One region of the Isoalcanivorax pacificus W11-5 genome, then DNA from elsewhere that is predicted to be linked to it. Evidence: predicted binding sites of a transcription regulator. Region 1 holds the regulator's gene; the other holds the start of a gene.

The links. Region 1 encodes sigma-54, which starts transcription at its own class of promoters, with help from an activator protein. Its sites were predicted from a motif close to TGGCACNNNNNTTGCTNT; they were not measured.
Region 2: a site for sigma-54 is predicted at 13,169-13,186, ahead of S7S_RS08180 (ammonium transporter). Genes of this name have one in related genera too.

What each region holds. Positions count from the first base shown of each region.
Region 1 covers NZ_CP004387.1:963,078-979,081, forward strand. The annotation lists gene pmbA (metalloprotease PmbA) at 1-1,024, shown strand, start outside; gene S7S_RS18755 (BPSS1780 family membrane protein) at 1,056-1,862, shown strand; gene S7S_RS04545 (HPr family phosphocarrier protein) at 1,894-2,172, opposite strand; gene rapZ (RNase adapter RapZ) at 2,221-3,072, opposite strand; gene ptsN (PTS IIA-like nitrogen regulatory protein PtsN) at 3,132-3,605, opposite strand; gene hpf (ribosome hibernation-promoting factor, HPF/YfiA family) at 3,627-3,926, opposite strand; gene S7S_RS04565 (RNA polymerase factor sigma-54) at 4,024-5,472, opposite strand; gene lptB (LPS export ABC transporter ATP-binding protein) at 5,702-6,427, opposite strand; gene lptA (lipopolysaccharide transport periplasmic protein LptA) at 6,424-6,933, opposite strand; gene lptC (LPS export ABC transporter periplasmic protein LptC) at 6,914-7,471, opposite strand; gene S7S_RS04585 (KdsC family phosphatase) at 7,468-8,007, opposite strand; gene S7S_RS04590 (KpsF/GutQ family sugar-phosphate isomerase) at 8,007-8,978, opposite strand; gene S7S_RS04595 (calcium/sodium antiporter) at 9,203-10,144, opposite strand; gene S7S_RS04600 (MlaC/ttg2D family ABC transporter substrate-binding protein) at 10,368-11,027, shown strand; gene S7S_RS04605 (BolA family protein) at 11,083-11,337, shown strand; gene murA (UDP-N-acetylglucosamine 1-carboxyvinyltransferase) at 11,376-12,638, shown strand; gene hisG (ATP phosphoribosyltransferase) at 12,657-13,316, shown strand; gene hisD (histidinol dehydrogenase) at 13,313-14,632, shown strand; gene hisC (histidinol-phosphate transaminase) at 14,629-15,687, shown strand; gene S7S_RS04630 (S1C family serine protease) at 15,721-16,004, opposite strand, start outside.
Region 2 covers NZ_CP004387.1:1,811,922-1,827,925, reverse strand. The annotation lists gene leuB (3-isopropylmalate dehydrogenase) at 1-471, opposite strand, end outside; gene leuD (3-isopropylmalate dehydratase small subunit) at 556-1,197, opposite strand; gene leuC (3-isopropylmalate dehydratase large subunit) at 1,212-2,621, opposite strand; gene S7S_RS08225 (LysR family transcriptional regulator) at 2,881-3,756, shown strand; gene fghA (S-formylglutathione hydrolase) at 3,838-4,713, shown strand; gene S7S_RS08215 (phospholipase D-like domain-containing protein) at 4,710-5,894, shown strand; gene S7S_RS08210 (phospholipase D-like domain-containing protein) at 5,904-7,133, shown strand; gene S7S_RS08205 (DUF945 family protein) at 7,134-8,927, opposite strand; gene S7S_RS08200 (MFS transporter) at 9,185-10,330, opposite strand; gene aroC (chorismate synthase) at 10,382-11,482, opposite strand; gene prmB (50S ribosomal protein L3 N(5)-glutamine methyltransferase) at 11,535-12,470, opposite strand; gene S7S_RS08185 (EVE domain-containing protein) at 12,565-13,056, shown strand; gene S7S_RS08180 (ammonium transporter) at 13,251-14,576, shown strand; gene S7S_RS08175 (hypothetical protein) at 14,573-15,208, shown strand; gene S7S_RS08170 (GNAT family N-acetyltransferase) at 15,229-15,756, opposite strand; gene S7S_RS08165 (dicarboxylate/amino acid:cation symporter) at 15,880-16,004, shown strand, end outside.

The sequences.
Region 1 (16,004 bases):
TGGCCTGGCGGAGCCGGAACTGCTGGCCCAGGACATCCCGGACCTGGATTTGTGCCATGTATGGCCACTGACCCCCGCCGACGCCATTGAGCAAGCGCAGCAATGCGAGGCTGCCGGGCGCACCGACGAACGCATCGTCAATTCCGAGGGCGCCTCGGTGTCCAGTTCGGTCAGCGTGCGGGTCTACGCCAACAGCAACGGCTTTCTCGGTGCCTACGCCGGTTCCCACCACAGCCGCTCCTGTGTGCTGGTGGCCGAGCAGGACGACGCCATGCAGCGTGATTACTGGTACGACAGCCAGCGTGATCCGGCGGCGCTGATGGCGCCGGCGGAAGTAGGCCAGCGTGCCGCATCACGCACCCTCGCGCGGCTGGGTGCCGCGCGCCCTGCTACCGGGGAATATCCGGTGCTGTTCGCTCCGGAAGTGGCGCGCGGGCTGATCGGGCATTTCACCTCGGCGATCAGCGGCGGCGCCCTGTACCGGAAAGCGTCGTTCCTGCGTGACCGGCTTAACAGCCAGGTGTTCCCGGAATGGGTCACTATCGCCGAGCAACCACGGCTGCGCGGCGGTGCCGCCTCTGCGCCGTTTGACAGTGACGGCATCGCTACCCGCGATCAGGCGTTTGTCGAACAGGGCATGCTGGTGCGCTATGCGCTGGGCCTGTACGCCGCCCGCCGCCTGGGGCTTGCACCCACCGGCAACGGTGGCGGCGTGCGCAACCTGCGCATCACGCACGGTGACGAAGACCAGGCCGCATTGTGCCGCCGTATGGGCAACGGCATTCTGGTCACCGAGGTCATGGGGCAGGGAGTGAATCTGGTGACGGGGGATTATTCACGCGGCGCGTCCGGTTTCCGCGTTGAAAACGGCGAGATCTCCGAGCCGCTGGAAGAGTTCACCATCGCCGGTCATCTCGGTGACATGTTCGCCTCCCTGGTGGCCTCTGGCAGCGACGTGGACCAGCGCGGCCACATCCACTGCGGCAGCCTGCTGCTGGCACCGCTGAAAATTGCAGGAAGATAAAAGCAGCTTCATCAAAAAAACGGAGTTTTTTATGACCAACCCATATCAACAACCTTCAGCCGATCTGATGCCGGAAGGCACCGCCGGGGATCGACTGTTGCAGATCAATGCGCCGCGCAGCCGTGATATCGGGGCCGGCTGGCGCTGGTTCTCGGACGCCTGGCGGGTGTTCAAGAGTGCCTGGGGTACGATTTTGCTGGCGCTGCTGGTGGCCTGGTTGTTGTCGATGGCGGCGCAGTTTGTCCCGCTGCTGGGCATGTTCCTCGGCTTTCTGATTGCGCCGTTCCTGTCTGCCGGGCTGCTGGTGCTGTTGTACAAGGCAGATGAACAGCGTGGCCCCACGGTGGGGGATATCTTCACTCCGTTCAGTACGCATTTTGTACCGCTGCTGCTGGTGGGGCTGATTTACCTCGGGCTGTTCATCGGTGTGCTGATCATTGGCGGGGTTATCGGCTATCTGATGTTCGGCGATGCGCTTGCCGGCATGGCCGACAGTGTTGCCGGCATGGAGCAGGGTGTCATGCCGCCGGACATGGCGTGGATGAACATCGCATTGCTGGGTCTGATTGTGATGGCGCTGATGATCCCGGTCATGGCGGCTTTCTGGTTTGCGCCGGCGCTGGTGGTAATGGGCGACTACGGCCCGGGCCAGGCGCTCAAGGCCAGCCTGGTCGGCTGCCTGCGCAACATTCTGCCGATGCTCTGGTACAGCGTGATCATGGTGGTGTTGCTGGTGCTGGCGATGATTCCGGTGGGGCTGGGGTTGATCGTGCTGCTGCCGGTGCTGGTGGTGACCTATTACAGTTCGTTCCGCGATATCTACACCGACACGCTCTGAAAGAAAAACGGGAGGGAGCCACTCCCTCCCGTTATTGCTCCTCGTCGAAACGCCGCGCGAACAGGTCGCGCAATTCGTCCATTGCTTCGGCGGCATGCTCGCCCTGCACGATCACTTCCACGGTACTGCCGCAGCTGGCCGCCAGGGTCAGCAGGCCCATCATGTTTTTCGCATCCACTTCCCGATTGTTGAACCGTATGCGGATGCTGGCGTTGTAGCGTGACGCCACGCTGACCACCTTGGCCGACGCACGGGCGTGCAGGCCAAGGCGGTTGATGATATGCAGTTCGGCATGCAGGGCGTCGGGCACCTGGGGCTCCTTGAATAATGGATGAGCGGGACGGGCAACGGTTGCCGGTCACTCCAGTTGCAGGTGCCGTACCTGGGCCGGCCAGCCGGCCTTGCGCAGACGTTCGGCCAGATGTTCCACCAGGTACACGGACCGGTGGCGGCCACCGGTGCAGCCGATGGCCACGGTCATGTAGCTGCGGTCGTTGGCTTCATAACGCGGCAGCCAGCGCAGCAGCCAGTGTTCCAGGTCGTCCAGCAGTTGCGCACTGTCGGGCTGGGCGTCGAGGAAATCGATAATGGGAGGCTGGCGGCCGTCGAACGGCCGCAGCGCCGGGTCCCAGTGCGGGTTGGGCAGCATGCGCGCGTCGAACACCAGGTCGGCATCCGGCGGCACGCCGTTCTTGAAACCGAACGATTCCAGCAGCAGTGACAGCCGGCCTTCACGTTGCGCCACGCGCATGCGGATCAGGTTGCGCAGGCTGTGCGGGTCCAGGTGGCTGGTGTCCACCAGCAGGTCGGCGGCGCCCTGGATGCTGGCCAGCAATTCGCCTTCGTGTCCGATGGCTTCCGAGAGAGACATGTTCTGGTCGCTCAGCGGGTGCCGGCGGCGGGTGGCGCTGAAACGGTTGAGCAGGGTGTCGTGGTCGGCGTCGAGGTAGATGACTTCGCACGCCACGCCCTGTGCTTTCACCTGCGCCAGCAGTTCGGCGAAGCAGGGGAGCTGGCTGCGCAGGTTGCGTGCGTCAATGCCGACGGCGACGCGCTGGATATCGTGGTTTTCTTCGCGCAATTGCGTGGCCAGCGTCGGCAACAGGCCCAGCGGCAGGTTGTCGACACAGTAGAAGCCCAGGTCTTCCAGTGCCTGCAACGCGGTGGTCTTGCCCGATCCGGAGCGGCCGCTGAGGATCAGCAGTTTCATGCAGCAGTCTCCCGTGAACGCCGCACTGCGGCGGCTGACGACATACGGCAGTCAGGGTATCAGGAAGCGAGTTGCAGTTCTGCCTCGGAATCGACGGCGGTGCGATAAAGATGGCTGGCGGAATTGGCGCCACGCAGGCCGTCGCGGAAGCTTTGTTCGTTAAAGAGGGCGGCGAGGTGGCTGAGCGTCTTGAGGTGTTGTTCGGGGTTGTCTTCGGGGACCAGCAGCACGAACACCAGGTCCACCGGGCGGCCATCGACGGCATCGAAATCGATCGCTTCGTCGAGGCTGATCAGCATGCCGACCGGCTGCTGGCAGGAAGCCAGACGGCAATGGGGAATGGCGATGCCTTCCCCAATGCCGGTACTGCCAAGGCGCTCACGGGCAATCAGGGCTTCGAAGACCTGTTGCTCCCCCAGTTCCGGGTTGCCCTGTGCGGCAAGCTGGGCAACCTGATCCAGCAGGCGCTTTTTGCTGGCGCCATGCAGGTGATAGTGGGTTCTTTCCGGAGTGAGCAGTTCCCGTACGCGCATGATGGTGCCTGATCGAGTCGGTTAGTGGCCGTGGTTACGGTTGACCGACTTCTCCTTGTGTTTGAGGATCTGTCGGTCGAGTTTGTCAGTCAGCATGTCAATCGCGGCATACATGTCTTCCGCCTCGGCGGTGGCGAACACCTCGCCGCCTGCGATGCGGATGGTCGACTCCGCCTTGTGCGTCTTCGGCTCCGGCGACAGGATCACCTGGATACTGGTGATGTGGTCGAAGTGGCGCTCAAGGCGGTTGAATTTCTCGTTCACGTATTCACGCAGGGCGTCGGTGATATCCAGGTGATGGCCGCTGATATTGATCTGCATGGGCTGACTCCTGTACAAGCTGTGTGATCCGCCGTCCTGCGGGGCCGGAGTGTAGCCTGTTCCTGAGGCGCTTGGTACCGCTGACGCTCCTGAGGCGCTACACCAGCCGCTTGCGCTCGCTGGACGCCGGAATTCTCATCGCCTCCCGGTACTTGGCGACTGTGCGTCGTGCCACCTGAATCCCCTGTTCGTTGAGCAGGCTGGCAAGCCGGCTGTCGCTCAGCGGCTTGCGTGGACTCTCGGCGGCAATCAGCTTCTTAATGATGGCACGAATGGCGGTACTTGAACATTCGCCGCCGCCGTCCGTTCCCACATGGCTGGAAAAGAAGAATTTCAGTTCAAACATGCCCCGTGGCGTGAACATGTATTTCTGGCTGGTGACGCGGGAAATGGTCGATTCGTGCATCTCCACGGCGCTGGCGATGTCGGCCAGCACCAGCGGTTTCATGGCCTCTTCACCGTATTCGAAGAAGCCCTGCTGCACCTCGACGATGCGCGAGGCCACCTTGAGCAGTGTCTCGTTGCGACTTTGCAGGCTTTTCAGGAACCAGCGCGCTTCCTGTAACTGGGCGCGCAGGTAGCTGTTGTCCTCTTCGCGCTGGCTCTTGCCGGCCAGGCTGGCGTAGTGGCTGTTCAGGCGCACTTTGGGCAGGGCCTCGCCATTCAGTTCCACCAGCCAGCGGCGGCCGCGCCGGCGCACGATCACGTCCGGCACGATGTAGTCGCGTTCACCGCTGCTGATGCTGTCGCCGGGATGTGGATTGAGGCTGCGCAACAGACGGATCACCTCGATCATCTCGTCTTCGTTGACAGCCAGGTGCCGGCGCAGGGTGGCGAACTCGCGGCTTTCCAGCAGTGGCAGGTGACGGGTCAGGGTCAGCGCCTGCTCGCGCCAGAGGGTGTCTTCGGGCAACTGGCGCAACTGGATGGCCAGGCACTCGGCCAGGTCGCGGGCGGCCACGCCGGGTGGATCGAACTGCTGTACCCGGTGCAGCACGGCGATCACTTCGTCTTCTTCGGGGAAGCTGTCGTCGGGGGCGTCGTCGCCGAGCATCTGGCGGGTGGCCTCGGCGATGTCCTCCAGCGTGCTGGTCAGGTAACCACGGTCGTCCAGGGATTCGATGATGGCGTAGGCGATGGCGCGGTCGGCGTCGCTGATGACGGCCAGGTTGAGTTGCCAGAGCAGGTGTTCATCGAGGGAGGTGGTGCCGGCGGTGCGCTCTTCCCAGGCGTCCATGTCGTCGTCGCTGGCGCCCGCACCGGAGGATTCGGTGTACGGGTCTTCCCAGTCGGTGTCGACTTCACTGTCGAGCTGGGCCAGGGTCTCCGGGTCTTCGCCCGTGACTTCGGCCAGCTCCGTGTCGTCGCTGGTGTCCTGGTCGTAGGGGTCGTTCTCTTCCAGTTCCAGCAGCGGGTTGGTGTCCACCGCTTCCTGGATCTCCTGGCGCAGGTCAAGCGTCGACAACTGCAACAGGCGAATCGCCTGCTGTAGTTGTGGCGTCATGGTCAGGTGCTGACCTATCTGTATCTGCAGACCCGGTTTCATGCGGATTTGCACTGCCCCCGAAGTGGTACGAAACGAGGGGCAGCATAGCAACTAGCAATTTCCGTGCCCATTCTTGAAAAAAACAAGGGGAAGGGGTAGGGCGTTGATTTTGCACCGAAGTGGTGCATTGGCGGGTGGTGCGGAAGGTGTGCGGGGGCTGCCGGCTCAAAAACAAAAGCTCGTAGCCCGCCGCTCGCAGCTCCCTGGCTGCACGCCCGGCGGGCGTGCTTCAAAGCCTGAAATCGGCGCCGAGGTAAACGTCGCGCACCTTCTGGTTGGCCAGGATGGTGTCGGCATCGCCGGCGGCGATGATGTGGCCTTCGCTGACGATGTAGGCGGTGTCGCAGATATCCAGTGTCTCGCGCACGTTGTGGTCGGTGATCAGGACGCCGATGCCACGGTCGCGCAGGTGGCGGATGATGCCCTTGATGTCGTTCACGGAGATCGGATCAACACCGGCGAAGGGTTCATCCAGCAGGATGAAGTGCGGATCGGTGGCCAGGCCACGGGCGATCTCGGCGCGGCGGCGTTCGCCACCGGAGAGGCTCATGCCCAGGCTGTCGCGCAGGTGGGTGATGTGGAATTCCTGCAACAGCTCTTCCATGCGCTGTTCGCGCGCACGCTTGTCCAGGTCCTTGCGGGTTTCCAGGATGGCCATGATGTTGTCGGCCACGGACAGGCGGCGGAAGATGCTGGCTTCCTGCGGCAGGTAGCCGATGCCGCGCCGGGCGCGGCCGTGCATCGGCAGGGCGGTGATATTGTCGCTGTTGATGGTGATGTAGCCGGCGTCCGGCGGCACCAGGCCAACGATCATATAAAAGCAGGTGGTCTTGCCGGCCCCGTTCGGGCCGAGCAGGCCGACCACCTGGCCGGCTTCCACCTGTAACGAGACGTCTTCGATGACACGGCGTCCCTTGTAGCTTTTTGCCAGGTTGTGGGCACTGAGCAGATTCACTGCGTTCCCTCTTCCGTGGGTGTGTTGTCGCCGCTGCTGCCCTGGGTATCACCGGCCGGGATCACCAGGCGCACGCGCTGGTCACCGCCGCCGCTGGCTTCCACGTTGCGGGTGCCCAGGTCGTAGAGCACGCTGGCGCCCTCGAAGGTGCGGCCTTCGTGACGGATGTAGGCATCTTCGGTCAGGGTGATCGTCTGGGCGGCCACATCATAAATGAGGGTGCGACCGCGTGCGTCCAGGGCGTCACCCTCGCGCAGGCGCACCGGCGTACCGGTGGCTTCGACCCGCTGTAGCGCGCCGTCTTTCAGGCGCAGTTCGATGCGCTCGGCATTGACCCGGCGATTGCCCTGCACCAGTTCGGCGTTGCCCTCATAGATGCCGATGCCGTCCTGCTGGCGGAATTCGGCGCGGTCGGCAGTCACTGTGACTTCGCCCTGCGGCGGCGCTGCGGAGGCGGCCAGGGGCAGTAACAAGGCCAGCAGCAGGTCAGGACGCAGGCATCTCATAACGGCTTTCCACTCGTTCTCTCAGTTTCAGGACACCCGTGGCCAGGTTGGCCTCCATGGCGCCCGCGCGGGTACTGCCCGACGGATGGGTGATCTGCACCGCGCCCGGCGCGCTGATCTGCTCCTGGCCAGGGCGATAGACCAGTTCGCCGGTCTCCAGCAGCATCGGTTGCGCGCCGTGGTGGCGGGCGCTGACGCTGCCGAGCAGGCGAATGTGGCGTCCCTGTTCGGTGACCTGGCCTTCCTCGGACAGCACTTCCCAGGCCAGTGCCGGATCGTGCAGCGCCAGGCGCGGGCGTTTGAGCAGGGTTTCGCCCAGGCCGTCCATCTCCTTCAGTTCCTCGGCGTGCAGGTCGTACTCCAGCAGGCCTTCGGGGGTGAAGCTCTGGGCGCTGATCTGCTCGGCGATCACCAGTGGCGTGTCCACTTGCGAGCCGAGCAGTTCCGGTACGCGGTCTTCCCACTCGTGCAGTGTCATCAGGACGATCAGCCCCAGCAGGATCAGGCCGGTGGCGCTGAGCAGGCCCTGACGTCTCATGCGCCCGGCTCGCTGCGCGGCAGGGCGGAGACGATGAAATCACACATTTCGCGTACGGCGCCTTCGCCGCCACGGCGCCGGGTGATCATATCGGCCACCTGCTGCGCACATTGATGGGCGTTGGGCACGGAGAAGGCCACGGCGGCCCATTCCAGTGCCGGCACGTCCGGTTCATCGTCGCCGGCGTAGCCCACCTGGCTGGCGTCCAGGCCCAGCTGGTCGGCCAGCGCGCGCAGTGCCACGCCCTTGTCTTCACGGCCCTGGATAACGTGTTCGATGCCCAGGTCGCTGGCGCGGCGGGCCACCATCAGCGAGCTGCGGCCGGTGATGATGGCAAGCTGCACGCCGGCGCGGGCCAGCTGCTTGAGGCCGTGGCCGTCGAGCGTGTTGAAAATCTTCACGCGCTCGCCTTCCGGGCCATAGTGCAACTCGCCGCTGGTCATGATGCCGTCCACATCGAACGCCATCAGTTTCAGGCGCCGTGCTTTCGCCCGCAGGGCGGCCGGGCCGATGCCCACGTTATCGTCGCTGTGCATCAGACGACTCCCGCGCGCAGCAGATCATGCATGTTCAGTGCACCCACCGGGCGCCCGTCCTCGTCGACCACGATCAGGCCGTTGATCTTTTTCTGTTCCATCACTTTCAATGCCTCGGCGGCCAGGTGGCCGGTGTGGATTACCACCGGGCCGGCGGTCATCACGGCGCTGATGGGGCTCTCGCGCAGATCAACCTGCGGCTGGTCGAGCACCCGGCGCAGGTCACCGTCGGTGAAAATGCCGGCCAGACGGCCGTCGGTGTCGGTGATGGCGGTCATGCCCAGGCCTTTCTGGCTGACTTCCAGCAGCGCATCGCGCAGCGGGGTGTCGTGGCTCACGCAGGGCAGGCGCTCGCCAGCGTGCATCACGTCATCGACGGTCAGCAGCAGGCGCCGCCCGAGACTGCCGCCCGGATGTGACAGGGCAAAGTCCTCGGCGGAAAAACCGCGCGCTTCCAGCAGCGCGATAGCCAGGGCATCGCCCATGGCGAGCGCGGCGGTAGTGCTGGAAGTGGGGGCCAGGTTGTGCGGGCAGGCTTCCTCGCGCACGGTCACCGGGATATGCACTTCGGCCTGCCGTGCAAGGGTGGACTCCGGCCGGCCGGTGATGCTGATCAGCGGGATGCCACGGCGCTTGAGCACCGGCAGGATCGCCAGCACTTCATTGGTTTCGCCGGAATTGGACAGCGCCAGCACCACATCGTCGGGGGTGATCATGCCCAGATCGCCGTGGGAGGCTTCGGCCGGATGGACAAAGAAAGACGGTGTGCCGGTACTGGCCAGCGTGGCAGCGATCTTGTCGCCAATGTGTCCGGATTTGCCCATGCCGGTGACGATCACCCGGCCGCTGCAGTGCAGCATCAACTCGCAGGCGCGGTCGATATGGGCATCAATGGAGTCGATCAGCTCAGCCACAGCGTCGGCTTCGAGGCGCAACACACGGCGAGCGGTATCCTGAAAGCGTTTGCTCATGTTGTCTCCTGCGGAAGGGCGCGCATTATACATGCCTGCGCCCATGCGCAACGCTGCCATCGGGTCAGATTGTGCCCACTGCGCGCAAACCGGCCTAGGGGCGCCCGGCGTACAAGTGTTACAAAATGAGGCGCCCGCAGGAGGCGCCCGGCTAGGGGCGCCAGCAGGAGGCGCCCGGCCAGGGGCACCTGTCGAGAGGCAGCAAGCCGGGACGCATCCGTCAATCAGCTCTGCATCACCAGCAGGCCGAGGTAAGCGCCATAGGCTGCCAGCAGCACGCCCCCTGTCACTCGCCCCATGGTGCGCCGCCGCGCCAGCAGCATCGCCAGCATCAGCAGCACCGTGATGCCCAGCATGGCCGGGTAGTCACGGTGTACCAGTGACGGCTCGATCAGGCCGGGTGCCACCAGTGCCGGGACCGGCAGTACTGTCACCAGGTTCATGATGTTGGAGCCGACCACATTGCCGATGGCCAGGTCAGCATGCTTGCGCAGCGCCGCCGCCACCGAGGCGGCCAGCTCCGGCAGGCTGGTGCCTACCGCCACCAGCGTCAGGCCGATGACCGTTTCACTGACGCCCAGCGTGCGGGCGAGTTCCACGGCCCCCCACACCAGGATCCGGGCGCTGATCAGCAGTACCAGCAGGCCACTGATGAACAGCCAGAGATCGGCGCCGGTGGTGCTGCCGTGTTCCGGGATCTCGCCTTCATCGCCCACCTGGCCCCGGCGGAACTGCCACATCAGCGCAATCAGCGCCAGCAGTGCGCCGATCAGGATGACGCCGTCCAGGCGGCTGAGCTGGCCGTCGTACATCAGGGCGCCGGCCAGCAATGCCACCAGCAGGCAGGCGGGCATGTCCTGGCGCAGGGTGTCGCGGTGCAGCAGGATCGGGCTGACCAGCAGGGTGATGCCCAGCACCATGCCGATATTGGCGATGTTGGAGCCGAGGGCGTTGCCGATCGCCAGATCGCTGCTGCCGGTCAGCGCCGCCGCCGTCGACACCAGGATTTCCGGGGCGGAGGTGCCCAGTGCCACCAGCGTCAGGCCGACGGTCATCGGCGTCATGCCCAGGCGCAGGGCGAGCCCGGAGGCGCCGCCGACAAAGCGGTCGGCACTCCAGACCAGGGCGATCAGCCCGGCAATACAGGCCAGTATGGCAAGCAACATGGAACCTCCGGCGGGGGTATCAATCTGAATGCATCAGACACATGGCAATCTGTAATCGCCATGGGGCGGCGCCATTAAAGAGGCTCGCCGCCGTACGGGCAACCCTGTGGCGGGCAATCCCGTGCGGAACACTGGACAGCTTCCGGCGCGCCTGTTTGGATAGCGCCTCGATCATGGAAACCGTCGCTGTGTCCTGGTATGCAGCGTGAAGGAGAACCAACCGATGAAACGTCTCTGGCAACAACTGCTCTCGATCCCGCTGCTGGTGCTTGGCCTGAGCACACTGGCCCAGGCCCAGGACCCGGACGATGTGATCCGCGACGCGGTGGAATCGCTGACCCAGCGTATCGATGCCGAGCGTGAGCGCATGAGCCGCGATCCGGCCTACACCCGCATGGTCGTGACCGAGGAACTGGAAAACCTGGTGGACTTCCGCCGTATCACCCGGCTGGTGATGGGCGAGCACTTCGATGCCGCCAGCCGCGACCAGCGCAATGCCTTCCTGGAGCGCTTCCGTGCCAGCCTGGTGCAGACCTACGCCGCCGGCGTGACCATGTACACCGGCCAGCAGATCCAGGTGCTGCCAATGGGTGAGGGGGATGTGCGCGGCAACCGGGCCAGGGTGCAGATGGAGTTCACCACCGACAGCGGGCGCGTGGTGCCGATTGCCTACACTCTGTTCCAGAGTGACGACCAATGGCGGGTGGATAACGTGATCGTCAACGGCCTGAATCTGGGCCGGGTGTTCCGCGCCCAGTTCGAGCAGGCCATGGCCCAGTACAACGGCGACATCGACCAGGTGATTGCGAACTGGTCCGCAGAGGTCGAGGTGGAAGGCGCGAACCCGGCCGAAGCGGTGGAAGAGGCTACCGGCGGCGCCTGATTTTTCCCCGCAAAAGCCGTATCATGGCGCCCTTTCACCAGAACGAGGCGCCATGATGAATCCCGAACAGGTGCAAGCCCTGCTAGAGGCAGGTATCGAGGGCGCGCAGGTCAGCGTACAGGGCGGCGGCAGTCGTTTCGATATCGCTGTGGTGGCCGAGGCCTTCGACGGCCTGTCCCGTGTGCGTCGGCAGCAGCTGGTCTATGGCTGCATCAACGCCAGTATTGCCGACGGCACCATCCATGCCGTGACCATCCAGACCTATACCCCGGCCGAGTGGGACAAAGCCCAGCGCATGGGCCTGGCCTGATCCGCTCCCGCTAAACACGACCCCAGGAAATTTTCTGCATGGACAAACTGATCATCACCGGTGGCAAACGGCTCGACGGCGAGATCCGTATTTCCGGTTCCAAGAACTCGTCGCTGCCGATCATCGCCGCCACCCTGCTGGCCTCCGAGCCGGTCACGGTGGGCAACCTGCCGCATCTGCAGGACGTCACCACCCTGATCGAACTGCTCGGCCGCATGGGCGTGCAACTGGTGATCGACGACCGCATGAATGTCGAGGTGGACGCCTCGACCATTTCCGTGCTGGAAGCCCCTTACGAACTGGTGCGCACCATGCGCGCCTCGATCCTGGTGCTTGGCCCGCTGCTGGCACACTTTGGTGAAGCCATCGTGTCGCTGCCCGGCGGCTGTGCCATCGGCAGCCGGCCGGTGGACCTGCACCTGCGCGGCCTGACCGCGCTGGGCGCAGAGATCAACGTGGTCAACGGCAACGTGCACGCCAAGGTGAACGGTCGCCTCAAGGGCGCGCGCCTGGTGATGGACACCGTCACCGTAACCGGCACCGAGAACCTGCTGATGGCCGCCACCCTGGCCGACGGCATCACCGTGATTGAAAATGCTGCGCGCGAGCCTGAAGTGGTCGACCTCGCGGATTGCCTGACCAAGATGGGCGCGAAGATCAGTGGCGCCGGCACCGACACCATCACGGTGGAAGGCGTTGAGAAGCTCGGCGGCTGCCACCATAACGTGATTCCGGACCGCATCGAGACCGGCACGTACCTGATTGCGGCGGCGGCCACTGGCGGCCGCATCAAGGTCAAGGACACCGCACCGAAACTGCTCGACGCGACGATCCAGAAACTGGTCGAAGCCGGCGCCAAGGTGGAAGTGGGCGAAGACTGGATCAGCCTGGACATGGAAGGCCGCCGGCCGAAAGCCGTGTCGTTGCGCACTGCGCCGTACCCGGCCATGCCGACCGACATGCAGGCGCAGTTCACGGCACTCAACACGGTTGCCGAAGGCACCGGCACCATCGTCGAGACGGTTTTCGAAAACCGCTTTATGCACGTGCAGGAAATGAACCGCATGGGGGCAGACATCCAGGTCGAGGGCAACACGGCGATTTCCCGTGGCGTGCCACACCTGAACGGTGCACCGGTGATGGCCACCGACCTGCGTGCGTCCGCGTCGCTGGTGATTGCCGGCCTGGTGGCACACGGCGATACCGTGGTGGATCGTATCTATCACATCGACCGCGGTTACGAATGTATCGAGGAAAAACTGCAACTGCTGGGCGCGAGCATTCGTCGCGTGCCAGGCTGACAAGGCTGAACCACGCCCATGGCCACTGAACGACCGCTGACCATTGCCCTGTCCAAGGGCCGGATTCTCAAGGAGACGCTGCCGCTGCTGCAAAAAGCCGGCATTGAAATGCTTGAGGACCCGGAAAAATCCCGCAAGCTGGTGTTCGACACCACGCGTGAGGACGTGCGCATCATCATCCTGCGCGCCACCGACGTGCCGCCCTATGTGCAGTACGGCGCCGCCGATATCGGTGTGGCCGGCAAGGACGTGCTGATGGAGCATGGCGCGGCGGGTATTTATGAGCCGCTGGACCTGGATATTGCCCGCTGCAAACTGATGGTGGCAGGGCCGGTGAACGCCGAACCCGTCACCGGACGGTTGCGGGTGGCGACCAAGTTCGTGAATGTTGCACGGCGTTATTTTGCGGCCAGCGGCCGGCAGGCCGACGTGATCAAACTGTATGGCGCGATGGAACTGGCACCGATTGTTGGCCTCGCGGACCGTATCGTCGACGTGGTGGACACGGGCAACACCCTGCGCGCCAACGGCCTGGAGCCGACCGAGCTGATCGCCTACATTTCCAGCCGCCTGATCGTGAACCGGGCCAGCATGAAAACCCGCCATGCGGATATCCAGCGCATCATCGACGTGATGGATGCTGCCGTGCAGGCACGCAAGGCCGAGGCCAGCGCATGAAAACCCACCGTCTCGCCACCACCGATGCCGACTTCGACCTGCGCCTGGCACAGCTTACGGCGTGGAGCGAGGAGCGTGACGCGGAAGTGGGTGCGCGTGTCAGCGACATCATCCGTGCCATTCGCGAGCGCGGTGATGCGGCGCTGATCGAATTCACCAACCGTTTTGACCGCCGCGATGTGCGCGATATCAGCGAACTGGTGATCGGCGCCGAAGCATTGCAGGCCGCACTGCACCGCATTCCCGCCGCGCAACGCACTGCCCTGGAAGCTGCCGCCGCGCGCGTGCGCGATTACCACCAGCGGCAGAAGCAGGAGTCCTGGCAATACCGCGATGCCGACGGCACGCTGCTTGGCCAGCAGGTGACACCGCTGGACCGCGCCGGCCTGTATGTGCCGGGCGGCAAGGCCGCTTACCCCAGCTCTGTATTGATGAACGCGCTGCCGGCAAAAGTGGCGGGTGTTGGCGAAGTGGTGATGGTCTCGCCCGCGCCGGACGGCGTGGTCAATGACACCGTGCTGGCCGCTGCCGCCGTGGCCGGCGTGGACCGTGTGTTCACCATCGGCGGGGCGCAGGCGGTGGCCGCGCTGGCCTGGGGCACGGCCACCGTGCCGGGCGTGGACAAGATTGTCGGCCCCGGCAATATCTACGTGGCGGAAGCCAAGCGCCAGGTATTCGGCAAGGTCGGCATCGACATGATTGCCGGACCGTCTGAAATCCTGGTGGTGTGCGACGGCAAGACCGACCCGGACTGGATCGCCATGGATCTGTTCTCCCAGGCGGAACATGACGAAGAGGCGCAGGCAATATTGGTCTCGCCAGACGCCGCGTTTCTCGACCGGGTGGCCGACAGCATGGCGCGGCTGGTCGGCACGCTGGAGCGTGAGCAGATCATCCGCACGTCCATGGCCAACCGTGGCGCCCTGATCCTGGCGCGTGACCTGGACGACTGCCTGGATATTGTTAACCGGCTGGCGCCAGAGCACCTTGAGTTGTCCATGGACGATGCCGAGACCTGGGCAAAAAAAGTGCGCCATGCCGGCGCCATTTTCCTCGGTCGTCACACACCGGAAGCGCTGGGCGATTACTGTGCCGGCCCGAACCACGTGCTGCCGACCTCGGCCACCGCGCGTTTTTCGTCGCCACTGGGCGTGTACGATTTTCAGAAACGCAGTTCACTGATCGGCTGTTCTCCGGAAGGGGCGAGCCGCCTGGCGGACATCGCCTCGCCACTGGCGCGCAGTGAAAGCCTGACAGCGCATGCGCGCAGTGCGGAATACAGAATCCTGAAGACCCCCGACGCCAAAAAATCATGAGCAGATACTGGAGCGAGTTCGTTCACCATCTTGAGCCGTATGTGCCCGGCGAACAGCCGAAAATGGCCCGGCTGGTGAAGCTGAACACCAATGAAAATCCCTATCCGCCGTCAGACAAGGTGCTCAAGGCGATTGCCGGGGCCACCGATGAGGCGCTGCGCCTTTATCCTGACCCGGACGCTTCCGCACTGAAGCAGGCGATTGCGGACTTTCATGGCGTGCAGGCCAGCCAGGTGTTTGTCGGCAATGGCTCCGACGAAGTGCTGGCCCATCTGTTCATGGGGTTTTTCCGGCAGCCGCAACCGCTGCTGTTTCCGGATATCACCTACAGTTTCTACAAAGTCTATTGCGGCCTGTACGACATCGATTACCGCACCGTGCCGCTGCGTGAGGATTTCAGCCTGGCGCTGGCGGATTTTGACAGCCACAACGGCGGCATCATTTTCCCCAACCCGAACGCACCCACCGGCCGCCTGTTGCCGCTGGCGGACATTGAGGCGTTGCTGCAACGCAATACCGAATCATTGGTGGTGGTGGATGAAGCCTATGTGGATTTCGGCGGTGAAAGTGCGATTGCGCTGGTGAACCGGTACCCGAACCTGCTGGTGGTGCAGACGCTGTCCAAGTCGCGGTCACTGGCCGGGTTGCGGATCGGTTTTGCGGTCGGCCAGGCGCCGTTGATCGATGGCCTGGAACGCATCAAGAACAGCTTCAATTCCTACCCGCTGGACCGGCTGGCGATTGCCGCCGGTGTGGCGTCGTTCGAAGATCACGCCGCATTCGAGGAAAGCCGGCAGCGCATTATCGCCAGCCGTGACGCGCTGACGGCGGCATTGACGGAGCGCGGTTTCCGGGTGCTGCCGTCTGCGGCCAACTTCATTTTTGCCAGCCATCCCCGGCATGCGGGGGACGCGCTGGCGGCGGCACTGCGCGAGCATGGTGTGATTGTGCGGCACTTTGGCAAACCGGCGCGCATTGCGCCGTACCTGCGTATTACCATCGGGACAGAAGAGCAGAATGCTGCCTTGCTGGCGGCGCTGGATCAGACACTCTGACGGCAACGGGGCGGCCTGCGCGGCCCCGGTCTCTCAGGTTTCACTGGCCGGTGGCCGCGTGCCGATTTCCACCGTCACGACCGTTTCCTCGCGATTGCGGATCACCGTCAGCTCAAGCCGGGTGCCGGGGCGTGCGGCTGAAATGATGTTCATCGCTTCATAGCCATCGCGCAGCAACTGGCCCTCGATACCCACCAGTACATCGCCCGGACGAATCCCGCCCTGGTGTGCCGGGCCCTGCAGGGCCACTTCCTGAATCAGTCCGCCACGCACTTCGCGCAGGCCGAGGTCGGTGGCCATCGAGGGCGTGACATCCT
Region 2 (16,004 bases), 850 kb from region 1:
GCTGTACACATCGGTATTGAAGCCAACGCGCTCGCCGTTTTCTTCACGGATGCCACGCGGCTGGCCGAAATAGATCCCCCCGGTCAGCTCACGCACGATCAGGATATCCAGCCCGCTGACCACTTCCGGCTTCAGGCTGGAGGCATCCGCCAGCTGCGGAAACAGGATCGCCGGGCGCAGGTTGGCGAACAGGCCCAGCGAAGAGCGCAGGCGCAGCAGGCCGCGCTCCGGGCGCTTGTCACGCTCGATCTGGTCCCACTTCGGTCCACCGATACTGCCGAACAGGATCGCATCCGCCGCGCGCGCTTTCTCCAGCGACACCTCCGGCAACGGATCACCGTGTACGTCATACGCCGCGCCGCCTACCAGCGCGTCATCCGTCTCGATCTCCAGCCCGAAGCGGGCTTTCGCCACGTCCAGCACCTTGACCGCTTCTGCAACGATTTCAGGGCCGATGCCGTCACCGGCCATAATCAGAATCTTTTTCACGCGTTCTTGTCTCCGCAATACACTTCGCACCGCACGCCGGTCATCCGACGCGCGGTGATGCTTTTCCTATTGTACAAATACCCACGGCTCACGCTGCTGACGGCTGGCCTCGTAAGCACGAATGGCATCCGACTCCTGCAACGTCAGGCCGATGTCATCCAGGCCGTTGAGCAGGCAGTGTTTGCGGAAGGCATCCACCTCGAACGGAATTTTCACACCGTCCGGGCGCACCACCACCTGTTCTGCCAGGTCAACGGTCAGTTGATAGCCTTCCTGTGCGAACACCTGCTGGAACAGGGTCTCGATCTCGTCTTCCGGCAACACGATCGGCAGCATGCCGTTCTTGAAGCAGTTGTTGAAGAAGATGTCGGCAAAACTCGGTGCCAGCACGGTACGGAAACCAAAATCCTGCAACGCCCAGGGTGCGTGTTCGCGGCTGGAACCGCAGCCGAAGTTGCGACGGGCCAGCAATACGCTGGCGCCCTGGTAGCGCGGCTGGTTCAGCACGAAGTCCTTGTTCAGCGGGCGCTGGCTGTTGTCCTGGCCAGGCTGGCCTTCATCCAGGTAACGCCACTCGTCGAACAGGTTCGGGCCAAAGCCGGTGCGTTTGATCGACTTCAGGAATTGCTTCGGAATGATCTGGTCGGTATCCACGTTGGCGCGATCAAGCGGCGCCACGAGGCCGGTATGGGTAATGAATTTGTCCATCAGCGTGTCCTCGCTCAGCAGTCGCGGATATCGACGAAATGACCGGCCACCGCTGCGGCCGCGGCCATCGCCGGGCTGACCAGGTGGGTACGCCCGCCATTGCCCTGGCGGCCCTCGAAATTGCGGTTCGAGGTCGAGGCGCAATGCTCGCCCGGTTGCAGGCGGTCCGGGTTCATGGCCAGGCACATGGAACAGCCCGGCTCGCGCCATTCAAAACCGGCTTCGACGAACACTTTATCCAGCCCTTCTTCCTCGGCCTGCTGTTTCACCAGGCCGGAGCCGGGCACGACCAGCACCTGCTTGACCGAATCAGCTTTCTTCTTGCCTTTCGCCACCTCGGCAGCAGCACGCAAGTCTTCAATGCGCGAATTGGTGCAGGAGCCGATAAAGACCCGGTCCACCTTGATGTCACTGATCTTCATGCCCGGCGTGAGGCCCATGTATTCATAGGCGCGCTCCATGCCGGCGCGCTTCACCGCATCACTTTCCTGTGTCGGGTCCGGCAAGGTCGCATCCACGGGCAACACCATCTCCGGTGAAGTGCCCCAGGACACCTGCGGTTTGATGTCGGCCGCGTTGATCTCGACCACAGCATCGAACTGTGCGCCCTCGTCAGACACCAGCGTGCGCCAGTATGCGACCGCAGCATCCCATTGCTCACCCGCGGGCGAGAACGGACGGCCCTTGCAGTAATCGATGGTCTTGTCATCCACCGCCACCATGCCCGCACGGGCGCCGGCTTCGATGGCCATGTTGCAGACCGTCATGCGGCCTTCCATGGACAGCGAGCGGATCGCGCTGCCGGCAAACTCCACCGCATAACCGGTGCCGCCGGCGGTGCCGATGATGCCGATGATGTGCAGCACCACGTCTTTCGCCGTGACGCCCGGCCCGAGGTCACCCTCGACACGGATCTGCATGTTCTTCATCTTCTTCACCACCAGGCACTGGGTGGCCAGCACGTGCTCCACTTCGCTGGTGCCGATGCCGTGCGCGAGACAGCCCAGCGCACCGTTGGTGGAGGTGTGCGAATCACCGCAGACCACGGTCATGCCCGGCAACACCGCGCCCTGCTCCGGCGCCATCACGTGCACGATGCCCTGGCGCACGTCACCGATGCCGAACTCGCGAATGCCGAACGAGCGGGTGTTGTCCTGCAGCGTCTGCACCTGAATGCGCGAGGTATCGTCCTCGATATCCGCTGCGCTCTTGAACGGCGTGGTCGGCACGTTGTGGTCCAGCGTGGCGAAGTTCGCACCCACGCGCCACGGCGCCCGCCCGGCCAGGCGCAGGCCCTCGAACGCCTGAGGCGAGGTCACTTCGTGAATAATGTGACGGTCGATGTAAATGAGGGCGGAACCGTCATCACGCTGAGTGACGACGTGCGCCTCGAAGAGTTTGTCGTAAAGTGTCTTGGCCACCATTTTTCTGCTCTCCCCTGCCCGGACGCGGGCGATATCAGGGCTCACGATACGGCCTTGCAATCCATAAATCCAATTCATAATATTTATCCTAAGGATTCCTGAGAGGAATGAATCGATGGTGTGGTCGGAAGGTGTGGCAGTGGTGGGGGGTGGTCGGAAGTCGGACGTCGGACGTCGGACGCTAAAAGAAAGGCGGTCCGGGCTGGGATGTATTTTCAAGCGTCAGACGTCAGACGTCAGACGTCCGACCTCTTAACCCATGGACACCCACAGCCTGCAGGCCTTCCTGGCCGTCACCGAGCACGGCAGCTTCTCGGCCGCCGCCGAGGCGCTGTTTCTGACGCAACCGGCGATCAGCAAGCGCATCGCCCTGCTGGAGGAACAACTGGGCGCGCGGCTGTTTGACCGGATTGGCCGCCAGGTCCACCTGACGGAGGCCGGCCGCGCCCTGCTGCCCCGGGCACGCGGCATCCTGCGCGACATGGACGACACGGTCCGCGCCATCAGCAATCTGTCCGGCGACGTCAGCGGCACGCTGCGTATCGGCACCAGCCACCATATCGGGCTGCATCGCCTGCCGCCGGTGTTGCGCCGCTTTTCCCGGCAGTACCCGCAGGTGCAACTGGACATCCACTTCATCGATTCCGAAGAAGCCTGGGAAGGCGTGCTGCACGGCGATCTGGAGCTCGGCGTGGTGACGTTGCCGCCGGAGCCGGACCCGCGCGTCAAAAGCGCAGTGATCTGGGACGACCCGCTGGTGTTCATGGCGGCACCGGAACATCCCCTGGCACAGGAAAAGCAGGTCACGCTGGCGATGCTGACCGGCTACAGCGCCATCCTGCCCTCGCCGGTCACCTTTACCCGGCGCATCGTCGAAAACCTGTTCGACGAGCACCGGCTGACATTGAATATCTCCATGTCCACCAACTATCTGGAAACCATCTATATGATGGTCTCCATCGGCCTCGGCTGGAGCGTGCTGCCGGCGACCATGCTCGACGGCGCCGTGCAGGCCCTGCCGGTGACCACGGCGCTGCCGCAGCGGCAGCTCGGCTATGTCATGCACCCGGCACGCAGCCTGTCCAACGCAGGCCGGCATTTTCTCGACGTACTGCAAACCACCGCCGGGATGTAATCATTCTATAAACCGGCGCGGGCAGGCTCGACAGAGCGCCGCGCCACGCGCCATGCTCAGGCGCATTGACGGAGGGGCCCCATGCACAGCGACCAGACCAGCCTGGAATTACTCAGCCAGCACCACTGCTTCGGCGGCTGGCAGAAACGCTACAGGCACCGTTCCGAGGTGCTCAACTGCGAGATGATCTTTGCCATCTACCTGCCGCCGCAGGCGGAAAAAGGCACGGTGCCCGTGCTCTGGTGGCTGTCCGGCCTGACCTGCACGGACGAAAACTTTGTCACCAAGGCCGGCGCCCAACGGCTGGCCGCACGGCTCGGCATGGCCATCGTCTGCCCGGACACCAGCCCGCGCGGCACCGATCTGCCGGGCGAGCATGACAGCTACGATTTCGGCTCCGGTGCGGGGTTTTATGTGAATGCCACCGAGGCCCCCTGGGCGTCGCATTATCGTATGTACGACTACGTGACGACCGAACTGCCGGCGCTGACCCGGGCCCATTTCCCGGTCAACGGCCGCGAGGCCATCAGCGGCCACTCCATGGGCGGCCACGGCGCGCTGGTGTGCGCACTGAAACAGCCCGGCCGCTATGATGCCGTTTCCGCCTTTGCGCCGATCGTGAACCCGATGGACTGCCCCTGGGGCATCAAGGCCCTGAGCGGCTATCTGGGCGAGGACCGCAGCGGCTGGCAGGCCTGGGACGCCTGCGCGCTGGTGGCCTCGGGCATATCGACACAGCCCCTGTTCGTGGACCAGGGCCTAGCCGATAACTTTCTTACCGAACAGCTGCGCCCCGAGCGGCTGGAGCAGGTCTGCCATGAACACGGCCACACCCTGCACCTGCGCCGCCATGCCGACTACGACCACAGCTATTTCTTCATCGCCAGCTTCATCAATGACCACCTCCGCTATCACGCCCGCCACCTGGGCCTGACACCGGAGCCTGCCGACGCATGACGCGACAGACACCCCCGGCCCGCCTGAGCTGGCCCTGGCGCAGTGCGTGCACGGCACGTCTGGTGCCCGGGGGTGATGATTTCCTGGCGGCCATTGGTGCACAACTGCAGGCCGCACGTCGCAGCATCCTCATCGAGCTGTATCTGTGCAGCAGTGGCCAGTTGTTTGAAGACTGGCTGGCAATACTGCGCGACGCCGTCGCGCGCGGTGTGCAGGTGCGTGTGCTGCTCGACGATGCCGGCAGCCACGGGCTGAGCCGCCGCGACCGTGACCGGCTCGACCAGAGTGGCGTCACCCTGCGCTGGTTCAATCCGCTGCGTTTCGGGCATCCGCTCAATGCGTTGATCCGCGACCATCGCAAACTGATCATCATTGATGAACAGTACGCCTGGACCGGCGGCATGGGTCTGGACGACCACTATGCCGCAGCCCTCTGCGGCGACGATGCCTGGCGTGACCTGATGGTGTGCTGCGAAGGCCCGGTGGTGAAGGACGTACTCGCACTGTGCGAGCAAGTGTGGTCACTGGCTGGCAACGGCCCACTGCACGGTGCACTGCGCTGGCGGTTGCACCGCGATGTCGTTCACAGCCAGGACGACGTGCCGGCGCAGACACCGTCGGCGCGCCTGAGCGCCGCGCGGGGCGGCAAGCGCAATCCGTTGCTGCGTACCTTTATCCGGCGCATTGGCCGCGCCCGCGAACAGATCTGGCTGTGCACGCCCTACTTCCTGCCCCCGCGACCGCTGTACAAGGCACTGCAACGGGCCGCCCGGCGCGGGGTCACCGTGCGGCTGCTGATATGCGGTGACTGCACGGACCATCCGGTCATTCGCTACGCCGGCCAGCACCTGTACGCAAGGCTGCTCCGTGCCGGCGTCGAGATTCACGAATTCGAGCCCTGCTTTATTCACATGAAGGCAGCGCGGGTGGACGACTGGTGCACGCTGGGCTCGTTCAACTACGATCGCTGGAACAGCAACTGGAATCTCGAAGCCAATATTGAATGGTGTGACGAAGAGCTGTGCAGTGCACTGGACGATCTGCGCCAGCAATTGCAACAGGAATGCAGGCACATTGACCACGCGACATGGCGCCGTCGTGGCCCCTTCGCCCGGGTGCGCGAGAGCCTGATGTTCTGGTTCGGCACGCGCCTGTTGCGCCTGCTGCACGCGCTACGCTGAAGGCCCGCCATGCCGCACCGCCGCCGACATCCGGAACCCGCCGCCCAACTGGCCTGGCCCTGGCGCGACCAGTGCACGCTGACGCTGCAGGCCGGCGGCATGCGTTTTCTGCCCGCCATACGCACGGCCATGCAGGGCGCCACGCAAACCATCGATATCGAAATGTACCTGTGCGCCTCCGGCGCACTGTTTGACGAATGGTTGCGCGTGCTGGCCACGCGCGTGGCCGACGGTGTGCGCGTACGCATGCTGCTCGACGACATTGGCTGCCGCGAGCTGGCCACGGAAGACTGGCAGCGGCTGCAACAGGCCGGTATCACTGTACGCCGTTTCAACCGGCTGCAATGGGCGCGCCCGCTCGCCGCGCTGGTGCGCGATCACCGCAAGCTGGTGCTGGTGGACGGACGGCGCGCCTGGGTCGGCGGTTTCTGTGTCAATGACGAGAGTGACCCGCGCATCTTCGGTGACGACGCCTGGTTCGATGCCATGGTCGCCTGCCGCGGCCCGGTGGTGTCGGATTTCGCGGCGCTGTTCGAGCAGGCCTGGGCGCTGGCCGGGCGCGGCCCGATCACCGACGCGCTGCGCTGGCGGCTGCAGAAATACCCGCCACCGCGCGCCAGCGAAACCGGCCGCTGCGAAGGCTGGGCGAGGGTCCGCGCTGCGCGGGGTGGCCGCAATAATCCGGTGCTGCGTGCTTTTGTGCATCACATCCTGCGCGCGCAGCGCGAAGTTTGGCTGTGCACGCCCTATTTCCTGCCGCCGCGTTCACTGTACAAGGCGCTGCTGCTCGCCGCGCGGCGCGGTGTCGACGTACGCCTGACCGTGCCCGGCCGCAACACCGACCATCCGGTGCTGCGTTACGCCGGGCATCACCTGTACCAGCGGCTGCTGCAGGCCGGTGTGCGCATAGAGGAATACCAGCCCCGTTTCCTGCACCTGAAAGCGGCCCGGGTGGATGACTGGTGCACCCTGGGTTCGTTCAATTACGACCGCTGGAACAGCAGCTGGAACCTGGAAGCCAACGTGGAGATCATCGACAGTGATTTCTGCCATCAATTGCACACGCTGCAGCAGTCGCTGGCGCGGGAAAGCCAGCCTGTTGCGCCGAATCGCTGGCAGCGTCGCCGTCCCTGGCAGCGCTGGCGGGAAAAATTCTGGTACTGGTTCGGCACACGGCTGATCCTGCAACTGAAGACGTTGTGGAACACGGCCACCGTGCGCCGGCCGGAAAAACACTGATCAGTCGAATGCGGCCACCGGCGTCAGCGTCTCGCAGTTCTGCATGTACCACAGCGCGTACCGGCTTTCGTCCACAGTTACGTAGCGGCATTGCCAGTACACCAGGCCGTCATCGTCCTCGCCGGGGAAACGGGCCTGCATACGCAGCGTCAGCACCTCGCTGCCCTGGTCCATCAGTGCCAGCTCAAGCACGCCGCGCGCCGCATCGTACTGGCTCAGGCGCACCGGCAATGCGTAATCGGCGGCGAACTCCTGCACCACTTTTTGCGCTTCGCTGCGTGCCGGCAGGCGTCCGTCCTCGTAGAAATAGCCTTCGATCTCCAGCGAGATGGCAGAGCTGGCCTCACCGAACTGCATCGCCACGTCGCCTTCCGCTCCGGCGGCGGCATCACGCTTGAACAGTTGCTGCAGGTTGTCCAGCGTCTGCTCTGTCGGCAGCGCCTCATCATTGAGCCACAACCCACCTTCATGCAGTGTCAGCGTCAGGCCCAGCCTGTCATCCCGCTCGTGCAGTACGCTGCCAGCCTGTTCGCGCCAGGCCGGTGGCATCTGCTCAACCAGCGCCGCGTCCAGTTCGGCATCAATATTGACATCCACGACACGCAACCAGCCCTGTGGCGAAACTTCACCCAGTGCTTGCAGCGAGGTCACCGACGGCGGCAGGCCGGCATAGTCGGCACGGGCCTGCACGCTGGCGAGGGTGCGGGCTTGCGCACTCGCCAGCAGCGAGGCGGTGACGGCGGAACGTCCCGGTTGCAGGATGCGCTGGGTCACCAGTTGCAGCATGTCCTCGAACAGCGGCATCAGCGCCTGGGCGGCGTCCATCGCGGCCTGCATGTCGTCGCCTTCGGTGGCTTCAGTGAGCGTCTGCATGCGGCGCAGCATCGGGTCGAGTGCTTCCAGCCCTTCCGCGCCCAGGCCGAGCGTGCCGAGCGAGAAATACAGACGGTCCAGCGAAGCCAGCGGTGTGTCGGCCAGCGCTGGCGACTGAAGCTGCTCCATCCAGATTTCCAGGGTGCTGTCGAGCAGGCCTTTTTCCACGCGGGAATGCTGGCGAAGGTGCAAGTCCATCTGGATCGGCGGCTGCATCGGGGCGGCCAGATGCAGATCGCTGAAGACGAGCAGGAGGTCCCCCAGCGGCGTATTGCCGAGGCTGTCCTGGAAGGTGCCCTGGCCGCTGATGTTCGAGAGGGAGAATTGCGTTCCGCGATAATCGATGTGCATCTCGCCGCCGCTGAGATAGGCGCTTCCCGTCAGCGTCTGCATGTCCGTGTCGCCACGCATCGTCAGCCCGGCGAAGCGCACCACGTCGTCGCCTTCTGCGAACGCCACCGGATTGATGCGCAGCACGTAGTCGACGCGGTCATCGAAACCGATCAGTGCCTCGCCTTCCAGCGGCGAACGGTCGCCGAACAATGTCCGCGCCATGGCCGTGGCTTCACCACCGAGGGCATCCACCAGCAGGGTATCGCGTGCACCGAGCAACCCAACGCGCCACTGACCATCAAGACGCACCAGAGGACCGAAATGCAGCAGGCTTTCAAAGCGCAGCCGGTCAAGCCACTCAAAGCCCTCGATGGGTTCGGCCGTGGTCAGGCTGTAGACCGCCCTGGCACCGAAAGGACGGTGCTGGTAACTGTCGAGGCGCCAGCTCAGCCCGACGTCGGCGAGCTGTTCAGCACTTTTGGCGAGGTAGGCACGGTAGCGTTGCTCCACGGCCCGTTGCATCAGCAGATAGCCGGCGATACAGACCACCAGCAGGGCAACAACACCCAGCAGTCCCTTGCGTTTCATGATTCCCCCCAGAAGATTGATTCGATTATTAGCAGGCTGTTGAAAAACAGCCTGCGCTGACGGCTCAAGCAAGCCGTCAGCAAAATCAAACGCGATAAGCGATTGATTTTCCGTGCCCACCTTTGCGGACCTGTGCCGCAAAGGTGGCTTGAAAAAGCCTCAAAGAGGCTTTTTCAACACCCTGTTTACGTCGTGCGCCATGATACCCGCTTCAGCGGGGCACGGGATGATCTGGCGCACAGCCCGCCGACAGACGTTCAGTCCGGCACGACAGGACTGTGCAACGCCTTCCATGCCAGCAGCGCACCCAGCAACGCGGCACCCGCCGCAATCAGATAACTGTCCGCTCCGAGCCGCTCCCACATCAGGCCGGACAGCGACGCCCCCACCGCCCAGCCGGCACCGAAACCGAAGCTGGCATACAGCGCCTGCCCCTGCCCGGCGTGCTCGCCGCCGAAGTGCCGGTGCACCCAGGCAATGGCCGTCGCATGGAAGCTGCCGAAACTGGCCGCATGCAGCAGTTGCGCAAATACCAGCACCGCCATCTGCTCGGCCAGCGTGCCGATCAGCAACCAGCGCAGCGACGCCAGCAACAGGCTGATCACGAGCAGGCTGCGCAGTGAAAAGCCGGTCAGCAGACGCGGCATCACCAGAAACAACAGCACCTCCGCCACCACACCCAGCGCCCACAGCATGCCGGCCTGCCCGCGGCTGATGCCGAGTTCATCCAGGTAGATGGTGTAGAAGGTGTAATACGGACCGTGGGAAAACTGCATCAGGAAGGCGCACGCCAGAAACACCTGCACGTCACGACGACGCAGCATTGCCAGCAGGCTGGTGCGCTTTTGTACCGGGCGGCGCGGGGGCAGCGCCGGGATCGCCAGGGTGCACAGCCAGAGCACCCAGAGCAGCACCAGCAGCGTCCAGGGCACCAGCGTCACCGGCAGATAATCCAGCGCGGCACCGAGCAGCAGCACGGCGATGATGAAGCCCACGGAGCCCCACAGGCGCACCAGGGCGTAACGATGGCTGCGGTCACCCAGCAGGTTCAGCGTCACCACCTCGAACTGCGCCAGCACCGCGTTCCAGAAAAAACTGAAACCGGCCAGCACGGCGAGCATGGCCCAGAAGCCGTCGACGAAAAACACGCTGATGAACACCAGCGCAGCTGCCAGATTACCGCCACGGATTACCCGCAGGCGCTGGCCGGTGCGGTCCGCCAGCCAGCCCCACAGATTCGGCGCGCCGAGCTTGGTGATCTGGGGCACGGCCATCAGCAGGCCAATCTGCGCGGCGGTAAATCCTTCGCCCTGCAAATACAGCCCCCAGTAGGGCACCAGCGTGCCCAGCACCGAGAAATAACACAGATAGAAACCGGACAGCCGCCAGTAATAGGGCATCATCTGCACCTCGCGCCGGTCAGTACCGGCGCGGTGGAAAGGTGGCGTGCGGCGTCAGGCGTCGCCGGCGGGAATCGGCGTCATGGCGGGTGCGACGTCACCGCATTGCCCGCGCTGGCGCAGGTAGTGATCCATCAGCACCAGCGCCAGCATGGCCTCGGCAATCGGCGTGGCGCGCACGCCGACACAGGGATCGTGACGGCCTTTGGTCACCACTTCGACCGGCTCGCCGGCCAGGTTCACCGAACGGCCAGGAATCAGAATGCTGGACGTGGGTTTCAGGGCCATGGAGACACGGATCGTCTGGCCGCTGGAAATGCCGCCGAGTACGCCGCCGGCATGATTGCTCAGGAAACCTTGCGGGGTGATTTCGTCGCGGTGCTGTTCGCCGCGCTGCCCGACCACGGCAAAGCCGTCGCCGACTTCCACGCCCTTGACGGCGTTGATGCTCATCATTGCCTTGGCCAGGTCCGCATCGAGGCGGTCGAACACCGGCTCGCCCCACCCTGCCGGCACGCCGTCGGCAAACACGGTGACGCGGGCACCGATGGAGGAACCGTCTTTGCGCAGGGCATTGATCAGTGCTTCCAGCGCCGGCACTTTCGCCGCATCCGGAAAGAAGAACGGGTTGTCGTTGACGCTCGACCAGTCGAACTGTTCCGCGTGGACGTCACCGATCTGCACCACGCCGCCGTAGATTTTCACCCCCAGACGCTCGGCCAGAAACTTGCGCGCAATGGCGCCGGCGGCGACACGCATGGCAGTCTCGCGGGCCGAGGAACGGCCACCGCCACGGTAGTCGCGCAGGCCGTATTTCTGCGTGTAGGTGTAGTCGGCATGGCCGGGCCGGAAGGTCTCGGCGATGTCGGAGTAATCCTTGGATTTCTGGTCGGTGTTCTCGATCAGCAGGCCGATCGGGCAGCCGGTGGTGCGGCCCTCGAACACGCCGGAGAGGATTTTCACCTGGTCCGGCTCACGGCGCTGGGTGGTATAGCGGCTGGTGCCGGGCTTGCGCCGGTCCAGCTCGCCCTGCAGGTCCGCTTCACTCAATGCAAGCCCTGGCGGGCAGCCATCAACAATGGCGCCCAGCGCGGGGCCGTGGCTTTCGCCGAAGGTGGTGATGCGAAACAGTTCGCCGAAGCTGTTGCCTGCCATAAGTCACTCTGTCCGTGTTGTCGGTGCGGGGCTACCGCGATTGTACGCTGGCTCAGGCCGCCGTGCGGAAACGGTCGGCGTGTTCGAGCAGTTGTTGCCGGGTCAGCATGAACACGCCGTGGCCGCCGCGCTCGAACTCGAACCAGAAAAACGGCACGTCCGGCCAGATGCGCAGCATGGTTTCCCAGCTGTTGCCGACCTCGACGATGAGGAGGCCATCGTCGGTCAGGTAGTCCGGTGCCTCGCGCAGCAGGCGCCGGGTGAAATCCAGCCCGTCCTCGCCGGAGGCCAGCGCCAGCGCCGGCTCGTGCCGGTATTCCTGCGGCAGGCTGGCCATGTCCTCGGCGTCCACATAGGGCGGGTTGGAAATAATCAGGTCATAGCGGCCCTCGGCCGCCGACAGGCCATCGCCCAGCAGCGGGCGCACCTGTTCTTCCAGGCCATGCAGGGCGATATTCTCCCGGCACACGGCCAGGGCCTCTTCAGAAATGTCGCTGGCATCCACCTGTGCCTGCGGCAACGCGCAGGCACTGGCAATGGCAATGCAGCCGCTGCCGGTGCACAGGTCCAGCACGCGGCCGACGTAATCCGGGTTCAGCCAGGGCTCGAAGCGCTGTTCGATCAGTTCGGCCAGCGGCGAGCGCGGGATCAGCACCCGCTCGTCGACCCGGAATTCCAGCCCGCAGAACCACGCCGTGCCGGTCAGGTAGGCGGCCGGCAGGCGCTCGTTGACGCGGCGGGTCATCAGGGCCACGAAGCGCTCGCGCTCCATCGGCAGCAGCCGGGCGTCAAGCAGCCGGGGGTCGCTGTCCCAGGGCAGCGACAGCACATGCAGCAGCAGCGCCAGCGCGTCGTCGCCATGATTGTCGGTGCCATGGCCCAGATAGACCTCGCCACGGCGCAGCACGCTCTCCCCCCAGCGCAGGCAGTCACGCACCGTGAGCAATGTGCTGCTGGCCTGCTGCTGTTCCTGTTCGCTGATGCGCATGGGCGGTCCTGTCTTCACTGGGCAACGGGGTTTCCGGGGGCGCACCCCGGGCGCGCAAGATTACCATAAAGCCCCGCGACGGCGGGAATCCGCTATGATCGGCGACATCACCGGCAACCGCAGGACGCCTGCCATGGCCTACTGGCTGTTCAAGACCGAACCCGACACCTACAGCATCGACGACCTCAGGCAGGAACAGCGCTGCGGCTGGGAAGGCATCCGCAATTACCAGGCCCGCAACCGGCTGCGCGACGAGGTGAAAAAAGGCGATCAGGTGTTCATCTACCACTCGAGCTGCAAGGTCCCGGCCATCGTCGGCCTGGCCGAAGTGGTGCGCGACGCCTACCCCGACCCGACCCAGTTCGACCCTGAAGCCCCCTACTACGATCCGAAAAGCGACCCGGATGCACCGCGCTGGTTGCGCGTCGACGTGGCCTACCGGCGGCATTTCCCACACCCGGTGACGCTGCGCGATATCAAGGCAGACCCGACCCTGGCCGGGATGGAGCTGGTCAACCGCAGCCGCCTCTCGATCCAGCATGTGGACGACGACATCGCCAGCCGACTGCTCAAGCGCCTGGGCTGAATGCACCAGGATGGACGGCTTGCACCAGCGGCCGGCACCGCCACGGTGCAACGCGTCCGGCACCGCCCCTGATCCGGGGGCAAATCACTCCCCTTTCCCCTGTCTTCACCTGTGGCACGGCGGTTGCAACGACCGCAACGCAGGATCTTTCACGAGGCAGGGACGTCACGACCGTCAAGGGGGATGGGCATCACATGAACACATCACAACTCACCGGCCTGCGTTTACCGGTCGCCTTTTTATTATTGCTGTGCCCGGTGCTGGCCAGCGCGGCCGACGACACACTCAGCCCCGGCATCAACATGGCCTGGCTGGCCACCGCCAGCGCGCTGGTGTTTCTGATGCAGGCGGGCTTCGCGCTGCTGGAAGCCGGCATGTCCCGCGCCAAGAATGCGCTCAACGTAGTGATGAAGAATTATCTCGATGTCTGCGTCGGCACCGTGATTTTCTGGGCCGTCGGTTTCGGCCTGATGTTCGGCACCAACAGCAGCGGCTGGTTCGGCACCGACCGCTTTCTGCTCGGCAGCAGCGACATGGATACCTACGGCCTGTTGCTGTTCCAGACCATGTTCGCCGCGACAGCCGCCACCATCGCCAGTGGTGCCATGGCGGAGCGCACGCGTTTCACCGCCTATCTGGTGGGCGCGGTGGTCATCACCGGGCTGATCTATCCGGTGTTCGGCAGCTGGGTCTGGAACAGCGATGGCTGGCTGGCGAAGCTGGGCTTCATTGATTTCGCCGGTTCGTCCGTGGTGCATTCGGTCGGGGCCTGGTGTGCACTGGCCGGCATCATCGTGCTGGGGCCGCGCCTGGGACGCTTCGACAGCAACGGCCGCCCACGCGAGATTCGCGGCCACAACCTGACGCTGGTGGCGCTGGGCGGTTTCATCCTCTGGTTCGGCTGGTTCGGTTTCAACGGCGGCTCAACACTGGAAGCCACGGTGAACATTGGCCTGATCAATCTCAACACGCATCTGGCCGCCTGTGCCGGTGCGCTGGGCAGTGTACTGATGGCGCTGGTAAGTCGCCGGCCGATCCTGCTCACGGAAACGGTCAACGGCAGTATCGCCGGCCTGGTCGCCATCACCGCCGGCGCCGCCACCATGCATCCGCCGTGGGCCATGGTCAGCGGCCTGGTCGGCGGCATCCTGTGCACGCTGAGCACGCACCTGCTGCTGAAACTGCGCCTGGACGATGTTGTCGGCGCCGTCTCCGCCCACGGCGTCGCCGGTGCCTGGGGCACGATTGCCGCCGGCCTGTTTTTCGCAGGAGACATGTTCAACGGCCAGATCGTAATGGTGCAGGTTCTCGGCGTACTGGCCTGCTTCGTCTGGACCTTCTTCACTGCCCTGGTGATGTACGTGCTGATCGCGCTGCTGATGGGCCTGCGCGCCAGCGCACAACACGAACAGCGCGGCCTGGACCTGAGCGAGCATGCGGAAATCGGTTATCCGGAATTTCCCTCGGACAGCACCGCCTACACCGCTGAACGGGCCGCCGGGGTGGAGGTGCGCTCGTGAATGCACAGGAGCTGAGTGAAAAACGCCGCGCCATCTACACCGGCCTGAAGCCCTTCCTCCCGCGCGAGGACCTGCTGCAGGCACTGAGTCACTGGGAAGCCAACTACGCCGACCGGCCGCGCTTTACCCTGCAGCGTTTTGTCGCCGACATCTGCCGCGATGAAGTGCTGCGCGGACGCCGTTCCGACATTCTGCTGAGCCTGGTGCAGGCGATGAACATGCCGGTCGCCTCGCTGCTGCCTGATCCACTCAATGACAAGCAGCTGGCACGCGCCGACGGGCCGCTCTCGGCCTCCACCAGCGCCGCCTTCAGCGCCTTGATGGAAGCGCTGATGACACGGGTGCCCCTGCAGACCCGGCACAGTTTCCGGCTGGATCTGCTCAATTCGCTGAGCCGGCGGCATCTGCCGCCAGCGCTGCTGGGGGCAATGCAGAGCTGGCTCGGCAACGACCAGCCATTGAAAGTGCCCGCCGCACAGGAAGCGCTGCTGCAATCGCTGGTCAACCGGACCTATGTGGTGCTGTGTGAACGGCTCGGGCCGGTCGCAGCCGACAAAGCGTTGGCGGAAGCCGTGCGCAGTGTGCAGACCGCGCATCCGGACATGGACAAGGCGCTCAACGGCCTGCTGTAGCAGGCCGGCTTGCGCCAGCCTCACAGTGGCTTTTTCGACACCTCGCCCGCTGTCGGCGCGTCGAGGCCGAAGATAAAGTCGTCCATGACAAAGCCGTCGCCAATCTCGGCGCAATCCTCGCCGAGCAGCACATAACCGGCGCGCCGGTAGGCGGCGATGGCGGTGTCATTGTGACGATTGACCCGCAGCCGCAGCCGGTGTGCGCCGAGTTGCCAGGCACACTGCTCTGCGGCACGCAGCATCCGCTGCCCGTGGCCCTGTCCGTGCAGCGCCGGCAGCAGGTACAGCTTGTCCAGCCAGGCACCGCCGTCGAGATCAGCGCGCACACTGAAGTATCCGCACAGGCGGCCATCCAGGCGCAGCCCGCGGTAGCAGACGCCATCGGCGAGTTCCTGCGTCAACTGCGCTGCGCTGTACATGCGCTCGAGCATGAAGCGAATCTGCGCATCGCTGATCAGAGCCGGGTAATGGGCCCACCAGATGTCGGCGGCCAGCGCCTGCAACGCCGGGACCTGTGCGTGGTCGATCTCGATCAGTTCTGCGGACATGCTCTGCTCCTGGACACACCGGCACCGTGGCCGGTTGCGACCGGCTCCGGGGTCTGCGTATGCTTACCGGCACTGGACGGACTGGCCAACAATAATACAGCAGCCACAGCACAGGAGCGCCGCGTGAAGTTGCACAATCAGATTTTCCTCGCCATGGCGCTCGGTGCGCTGGCGGGCTGGCTGACCAGCGAAGGCAGCCAGGTATTCGGCGTCTCCCTGCTGGCTGTGTACGATACCGTAGGCCGGCT